Regions from separate parts of the Ningiella algicola genome, predicted to be linked through region 1. Evidence: predicted binding sites of a transcription regulator. Region 1 holds the regulator's gene; the other holds the start of a gene.
The links. Region 1 encodes FliA, which starts transcription of late flagellar genes. Its sites were predicted from a motif close to CTAAAGNTNNNNNNNNNNNNGCCGATA; they were not measured.
Positions count from the first base shown of each region.

Region 2: pomA (flagellar motor protein PomA) is a predicted target of FliA. The motif match lies at 2,516-2,542, and genes of this name have one in related genera.

Region 1 covers NZ_CP171821.2:1,267,611-1,271,979, reverse strand. The annotation lists gene flhF (flagellar biosynthesis protein FlhF) at 1-1,299, shown strand, start outside; gene PN836_RS05720 (MinD/ParA family protein) at 1,296-2,147, shown strand; gene PN836_RS05715 (RNA polymerase sigma factor FliA) at 2,158-2,886, shown strand; gene cheY (chemotaxis response regulator CheY) at 2,962-3,345, shown strand; gene PN836_RS05705 (protein phosphatase CheZ) at 3,403-4,197, shown strand; gene PN836_RS05700 (chemotaxis protein CheW) at 4,210-4,369, shown strand, end outside.
Region 2 covers NZ_CP171821.2:4,157,169-4,161,537, reverse strand. The annotation lists gene PN836_RS18130 (class I SAM-dependent methyltransferase) at 1-706, shown strand, start outside; gene PN836_RS18125 (flagellar motor protein MotB) at 768-1,697, opposite strand; gene pomA (flagellar motor protein PomA) at 1,697-2,461, opposite strand; gene PN836_RS18115 (exodeoxyribonuclease VII small subunit) at 2,653-2,883, shown strand; gene ispA ((2E,6E)-farnesyl diphosphate synthase) at 2,979-3,884, shown strand; gene dxs (1-deoxy-D-xylulose-5-phosphate synthase) at 3,955-4,369, shown strand, end outside.

The DNA.
Region 1 (4,369 bases):
AAAGTTTCTGGAGGCGTGGAGCTAGTTGCAGCGGTTGATCCAGGCGCTAACCCTGAACCTCCTGTCAGTCTGGCTAAGGCGAGCAAACCTAGCAAGACAACACCCACGCTCAGTGAAGTGATTGGTGATGACATTCCCGACAGTTTACAAGCCTTGCTTGAAAAGCAGTCTGCAAGTTCTCAGCTTAGCTCCGCGCCAAATCCTTACTCAATGAATACTCAATCAAACGCTGCTATACAACAAGCGAAAGCGCGCGAGCAAATGCGTGCTGATGATGAAATTGTTCGCTCGCCAGCCTTTGCACAAGACAACGAAGACGAAAAACTGAGTAACAGTCAAGCCGCCAGCCTTACGCCACCACCGAGCGTATTGGAGCAAGACCAAATGGATACCATAAAGGCAGAGCTTGAGTCGATAAAAAACGTGTTGAAGTTTCAAGTTTCAGAGCTGGCTGATGAGCGCAAGAAACGCAACAACCCAACTCATCATTATTTGCATGAACAGTTAATCAGCATGGGCTTAGGGCAAAAACTTGCGCGTCAGTTTATCGACTTTTTGCCCCACAACGTGGATGAGAAGCAAGGTTGGAAATACCTGCTTAACCTATTGTCGAATCGCTTGCACGTGGGTGGAAACGATATTCTAGAACAGTCTGGGGTGGTTGCCCTGGTTGGTCCTACTGGAACAGGCAAAACTACGACATTAGCGAAACTGGCGGCGAAATACGCGCAAAAATATGGCGCTGATCAGGTTGCCATGATTACCATTGATACCTATCGCATTGCCGCATATGAGCAACTGGCAACCTATGGCCGCATTATTGGCTGCAGTGTGAAAAAAGCCCAAAACGCAGAAGAGCTTAATCAATTGCTCTACCAAATGCGCAACAAAAAATTAGTGTTAATAGACACTGCCGGTTTCAGTCAGCGAGATGCTCGCTTAATTGAGCAGCTCAATGAGTACGAAACTGGCTTATCTGTCAATATCCGCAAGTACCTTGTGCTTCCCGCAGGCGCGCAATACCAAGTGCTGACGCAAACCGTCAAGGCTTATCACTCCACTGATATTCAAGGCTGCATATTCACCAAGCTAGATGAATGTTACAGCCTGGGAGAAGCACTGAGCGTGGCAATAGAAAACGATCTGTCACTAAATTATGTGACCGATGGTCAGCGTGTTCCGGAGGATATCAAACTCGCAGACTCGGCTAATTTAACCCTTGTTGCTGCCAAGCTTCATAAAAAATATGGTGTGCATGCAGACGACGAGGCGGCTTTCGCCTTAGCCGGTGGTCTATGATAATCGATCAAGCAAGTAGCTTAAGAACTATGAATCAATCAAAACAAATAAAAGTCATTGCGGTGACCGGCGGTAAAGGTGGTGTTGGTAAGACCAATATTACACTCAACCTCGCAGTATCGGCAGCTAAACGTGGAAAACGCGTAATGGTGCTCGACGCTGACCTTGGCCTAGCCAATGTTGACGTAATGCTCGGCTTAAGAGTCGACAGAAACTTAGCGCATGTCTTGTCAGGCGATTGCACCCTAGATGAGGTGTTAGTTACCGGTCCTCATGGCGTAAAAATTGCGCCTGCAACGTCGGGTACGCAATCAATGGCAGAGCTTGGGCAGCATGAGCACGCGGGTTTAATTCGTGCTTTTAGTGAGCTGAAAACACCCATCGATATGATGTTGGTTGATACCGCAGCCGGTATATCTGACATGGTGGTGAGTTTCTCACGTGCGGCGCAAGACGTGATGATAGTTGTCTGTGACGAGCCAACATCGTTAACCGATGCCTATGCATTAATTAAAATTTTAAATCGAGAACACGGCGTGTTTAAGTTCAAAGTGGTAGCCAATATGGTGCGCTCTGAACGAGAGGGTCGTGAGCTCTTCAGTAAGTTGTCAAAGGTCACTGGACGCTTTTTAGACGTAGCGCTGGAATTAGTCAGTATCGTGCCATTTGACGAGAATGTAAGAAAGGCCGTTCGCAAGCAAACTGCACTTGTAGATGCTTACCCTGGTTCACCTGCTGCAAAAGCCATTGCAAAGTTAGCAGAGAGAGCCGTGACCTGGCCGATTCCCACACAAGCAGGCGGACACTTGGAGTTCTTTATTGAAAACCTAGTGTCTTTGCATGAGTAGGTAAATAAAAGTGAGTAATAAAGTGACCGTATATCAACAGCAAATAGACAAAAACCAATTGGTTGAGCGTCATGCTCCGCTCGTGAAACGCATCGCTCACCACTTAATGGCTAGATTACCTGCAAGTGTGTTAATCGATGATCTCATTCAATCAGGCATGATTGGCCTACTAGAGGCTGCTCGAAATTTCGACGGCACGAAAGGCGCAAGTTTTGAGACCTTCGCCGGTATTCGCATAAGAGGCGCAATGCTCGATGAAATTCGCAAAGGTGACTGGACACCGCGCTCCGTGCACAAGAACTCTAGAGCAATTACAGAGGCCATCAATCTGGTTGAAAAAGAAACTGGAAGGGATGCTCGCGATACAGAAGTCGCCGAGGTTATGAACGTATCTGTACAAGAATATCATCAAATGCTCAACGAAGTGAATGCAGGCAAACTGGTCGGCATTGAAGACTTAGGCGTGAGTGAAGATGTGCTTTCAAACGAAGAAAACAAGGGGTCAGACAAACCTTTTGAAGAAATGATGCAAGGATCATTTCAGAAAGCGCTGGCGCGGGCGATAACTACATTACCAGAGCGCGAAGCTATCGTATTGTCACTTTACTATGACGAAGAGTTAAATTTACGAGAGATTGGTGAAGTGCTCGAAGTAAGTGAATCTCGCGTCAGTCAAATTCACAGCCAGGCCATGCTGAAATTGAAAGCGAAGATGCAGTCGTGGCGCACTGCTGAATAGCCCTTACTGTGAAATCAAGTAAGCGCGACATAAATAAAGATTAGATAAATCACATTTTCCATTGCGGAGGTAGTTTTGGATAAGAACATGAAAATTCTCGTTGTTGATGACTTTTCAACGATGCGAAGAATCATCAAAAATTTGCTGAAAGACTTAGGCTTCACAAACGTGCAAGAGGCAGATGACGGAAATACGGCATTGCCTATGCTAAATCAAGGTGATTTCGACTTTGTAGTGACTGACTGGAACATGCCAGGTATGCAAGGTATTGATTTGCTACGAGCAATACGTGCTGACGACAAGTTAAAGCATTTACCCGTGTTAATGGTAACGGCTGAAGCTAAAAAAGAGCAGATTGTTGCAGCAGCTCAAGCAGGTGTAAACGGCTATGTTGTTAAGCCATTTACTGCCGCGACGCTGAAAGAGAAGTTAGACAAAATCTTCGAACGCTTAGGATAATTCTTGTTTTGAGACATTCTCATTCAACGAGATCCTTACGATTAAAAGGAAGGTCTAATGACTAATGAAGCATCTTTGATTTCGCTTGAAGAGGCGCAGGCTTTGGTCCAGCACATCCAAGCGGGTGAAATTGAATCAGCCAACAACATTGTGCATAACATCACGATGCGTGAATCGACAGAGCTTTTCTCTGAAGTGGGCAAGCTCACACGTCAACTACATGACTCTTTATCGACGTTTCAGCTTGACCATAGGTTGGCAGACATAACGAATACCCAAATTCCTGACGCGCAATCGCGGCTTGAATACGTCATTGAACAGACAGAGCAAGCCGCCAACTCTACGATGGATGCAGTTGAGCGTAGCATGCCCATTGCTGAAGCCTTAAATGACCGTCTAAATACCGTGATGCCCGAGTGGAAGAAGTTGATGTCTCGGCAGATTGAACTCGGTGAGTTCAAGAGCCTGTGCTTAGAGCTGGACACGCTTTTAAACGATGCTAGAGAGGACTCCGCAAACCTCAATACCATGCTCACTGAAGTGTTGATGGCACAAGGTTATCAGGATCTTACCGGTCAGGTCATTAAGCGCGTTATCGAACTTGTCAAAGAAGTGGAAGATAACTTAGTAGATATGCTCTCTGCCTTTAGTGATGAAGAAGCTAAACGCGACAAGCATTGTTCTTCTACAAAAACGAACAGTAGCACTGTTGACAAACCCGATACTCAACCTTCTGCAGAATCTGACGATAAAGAGAAAGCCGAAGGGCCAATTATTGACGCAGCAACGCGTAACGACGTCGTACAAGGACAAGACGACGTTGACGATTTACTGTCTAGTTTAGGTTTTTAGGGGAGCAAACGAATGTCGTTTGAAGTTGACGAGGATATCTTGCAAGACTTTCTGGTGGAAGCCGGAGAAATATTAGAGCAATTGCAAGAACAGCTCGTAGATTTAGAAAACAACCCGGAAGATTCCGATCTGTTGAATGCTATTTTCCGTGGCTATCATACTGTAAAAGGTG
Region 2 (4,369 bases), 1.9 Mb from region 1:
CGATAAGTTACAGTTAAGCGAAAGCGACCATCTTTTAGAAATTGGCACCGGTTGGGGCGGATTGGCAGTATTCGCTGCCAAGCATTACGGCTGCAAGGTGACCACAACAACCATTTCTGAAGAACAATATTCTTGGGCACAGGAATGGGTTGCAAAAGAAGACTTGAGCGACAAAATAACCCTATTGAAAAAAGACTACCGCTTGCTAGAAGGGCAATTTGATAAGCTGGTGTCGATTGAAATGATTGAGGCAGTGGGTAAAAAGTACTTAGCCAACTTTTTTAGTAAGTGTTCATCGTTGTTAAAGCCTACCGGTTTAATGCTATTGCAATCAATTACCATAGACGACCGCAGATATGACAGCTATTCCGATAGCGTAGATTTTATCCAAAAACATATTTTTCCCGGTGGGTTTTTGCCCTCTCAATTTGCTATTAATAAACATGTAAAAAAATTCACAGATATGAGTATTCGAGACGTGCACGACATTGGGCTAGACTACGCGCAAACCTTAAAACACTGGTTTGAAGCCTTCATGAGTCAAAAGACATCCTTGAATGAAGACGGCTACGACGAACGCTTTATGCGAATGTGGCAATATTATCTGAACTACTGTGAAGGCGGCTTTCTAGAACGCGTTATCAGTACTGAACAATTGGTTTTGTCTAAACCCGAACACAAAACATGGCTAAATCGAGGCTGGTAACAGCGCTTTTTAAATAGAAAAAACGCAGCATGAGCTGCGTTTTTTGATGCATATTTTAGCCTTATTCGCTTCTTTGCATGATTGAAATAGGATCAGTATATTTGGGATCACCTTGACTAATTCGGATTTCAACACGACGATTTCGCGCTTTTGCTTCATCGCTGTCGCCTTCATCAGCAAGCTCGGTCGCCGCTTTGCCAATCACTTGCATGCGAGACTCATCGAAATTTTGCGCCATTCTAAGCTCTTCAGCCACCGCTACCGCGCGCTGTGCACTTAAGTCCCAATTGGAGCGATATAATTCATTCGAAATTTGTATTTTATCGCTATGCCCCGATATTTCGATTTGACCTGGCATATCGTTTACCAATACACCTAGCTGGCGTATCACCGGAACAAACTGTGGCTGCAAAAATGCTGAACCGGCTGAGAACGATCCGTTTTCTCTAATGCGGATCACTATCTGTTGACCAAGGTTCTCAACATCTACTGCGCCATCTTTAATCTCTTTTTGCAGGAGCTCCTGAACTTTCTTCAGCTGTTTTTCAATCTGATCTTTATTTGCAGCCGCTGCAGCCGCAGTTGCGGCTTCGTTAGCAGTGTTTGGAGATTGACCACCGCGCTGATCACCGCGCTGCTTTTGTCGACCACCGGCTGACTCATCCTCGCCCTCTTGAAAGTTAAGCATTGGCTTGGTGATCTCTTGCGTCACCTGCTGCACCGTTTCAATTGGAGTGGGCTCTGGCTTACCAGGTCTAAACTCTAAAGCAACCACACTGGTTCCCTTTGGAATGTCTTTGAGCTCAATTTTATTCTGAACGCCAAATGCAAACTTCATCGACCCTGCAATTTGCTTGAACTTTTTTACATCCATTTCAGAAAATGAAAGCAAAAGTACAAAAAAGCACATTAAAAGCGACATTAAGTCAGCGAAGGTGCCCATCCACGCCGGCAATCCTTCGGGGGGGCACTTGGGGCATTCGTCTTCCACTACGCTGGCTCCTCAGTCGTCGATCGCTTACCTTCTGCCAAATAGCCTTTCAACACACCTTCAATCACTCGCGGGTTTTGTCCATCGGCAATGCCCAAAATACCATCTAAAATTAAACACTGATTCAGCTTCTCTTCATCCGCTCTGATACCTAGTTTAAAAGCAATCGGCAAACAAACGATGTTTGCTAGCATTGCACCGTATAGAGTGGTCAATAGTGCAACTGCCATTGCAGGTCCAATGGCTTTCGGATCATCCATGTTCGAGAGCATGGCTACCAAGCCGATTAGCGTGCCTATCATACCCATTGCTGGCGCAACATCACCTAAGGATTTGAAGATAACTTTACCCGCCTCGTGTCGGTCTGAGGTATTTGTAATATCTTTGGCCATGGTCGCACGTACAACCTCAACATCATGACCATCAACGAGCATGTCGACGCCCTTTTGCATAAAGCTGTTGTCAATTTCTGCTTCTTCAAGGGCTAAAAAGCCGCCTTTGCGAGCAGCATCAGCCATATCGACGACTTTCTCAATAAGTTCTTCAGGAGATTGAATTTTAAAGGTAAAAGCTTTTGCAGCAATTTTACCGGCACCTAAAAATTGAGCCAAGGGGTACTGCATGACCACTACGAAAATAGAGCCACCAAATACAATCAGCACTGATGGAACGTTGAAAAATATGTTTAGGTCACCGCCTATAACCATCGCCATGATGACAAAACCAAGCGCGCCAATAAGGCCGATTAGTGTTGCTAAATCCACGTTGACTCCTATACCCAAATACAAAGGTTGACTAAAGATTTTCTATGCTCAGGTTAACGGCATAAGCGGCATATCCTTTATGGGAATTATTGGGATGTTTTTATTCACACATGACCTAGGCCTGATAATGATTGTATTTCAAGGCTATCTTCGGTAATGTTCCGAGCAAATAATCAGATAAAAAGAACGTCATGAGCGCAGAAGATTTAAGCTTTGAACAGGCAATGGAAGAGCTAGAAACATTGGTGACTAAGATGGAGCAAGGCGACATCTCCTTAGAGAGCTCTTTGAAGAGTTTTGAACGTGGTATTGCATTGGCAAGACACAGTCAAAGCTTACTCAACCAAGCTCAACAAAAAGTGAAAATACTGACCCAGAGCGAAGACGGTCATTCACTGCAAGATTTTCAAGAACCTCAATAAGGTAAGCTTGTACCCGAAAACATGAGTAAGTAAGCTATCAACACACGTTCCTGGTTTTATTTTGACTGACTTGCAGCTTGAATTAGATTCCTTATATGCAAACATCATTGCACGACTTACAAACAGCTACCAAGATTCGCATTGAACATGCATTTCAACGCTACATTAGCGATCGCGGCGATTCTGATTTAAGCAGCACCGCGCTTTTTAAAGCGGTTGAGTATTCGCTTTTCAATGGTGGAAAACGCGTTAGACCACTGTTGATTAGCCTTGTCTGCGAAATGCTGGGGGCACAAGAACAAGATGCTGATACAATATCGCTTGCCATTGAGTGTATACACGCTTACTCCCTCGTACATGATGATTTACCCGCAATGGATGATGACACGCTCAGACGTGGAAAGCCCACCTGTCATATCAAATTTGATGAAGCTACCGCGATATTAGCGGGGGACGCCTTGCAAACCCTTGCATTTGAAATACTCAGCGATGCGAAACTTTCAGAATTTGCGAATGCTAGACGCATTATGCTGGTGAAAGAGCTTGCCTTGGCAAGTGGCCTGAGGGGAATGTGTCAAGGCCAATCGCTTGATTTGCAGTCAACTAAAAAAGACATTAGCTTTGAGTCCCTAAAGACCCTTCATACGCTTAAAACAGGCGCACTGCTCAGAGCTTCCGTGCGCTTGGCTGTATTAGTCTGCCCAAATTCAAATAAAGACGAATTAGCAACTCTTAGCACTTTTGCAGACAATATCGGGCTGGCATTTCAAATACAAGATGACATTTTAGATGTGGTTTCGGATACAGAAACCTTAGGAAAACCGCAAGGTTCTGACCAAGACATGGAAAAAAACACTTTTGTGAGTAAATTAGGACTGGCAGGCGCGCGCAAAGAATTAGCCCATCACCATCATCTAGCGCTACAAGCATTAGACAGATTACCGTACAATACCGACGGACTTCGCGAATTCACAGATTACATGGTGACGCGAACTTTTTAAGGTTAAACCTCATACTAATGAGACGGCCTGTAATACTCACATAAACGTAGCATAAAGAAGACCTTAAAGCATGACGCTAGACCTTTCGAAGTATCCTCATTTAGCACTCGCAAACACACCAGAAGAGTTGCGTAAGCAGCCGCGTCAAAATTTACGTTTGCTGGCAGATGAACTGCGCCAATTTTTGCTCAACTGCGTCAGTCAAAGCAGCGGTCACTTTGCGTCTGGGCTTGGCACAGTGGAGCTCACCACCGCTTTGCACTACGTTTATAACACGCCATTTGACCGCATTGTTTGGGATGTGGGCCATCAAGCTTACCCGCATAAAATATTGACAGGACGGCGCGAGCGAATGACCACCATCCGCCAAAAAGACGGGTTGCACCCCTTCCCATGGCCACCGGAAAGTCAGTATGACACCTTTGCCGTGGGTCACTCTTCCACCTCGATTTCGGCGGCCTTAGGCATGGCAATTGCGGCAGAAA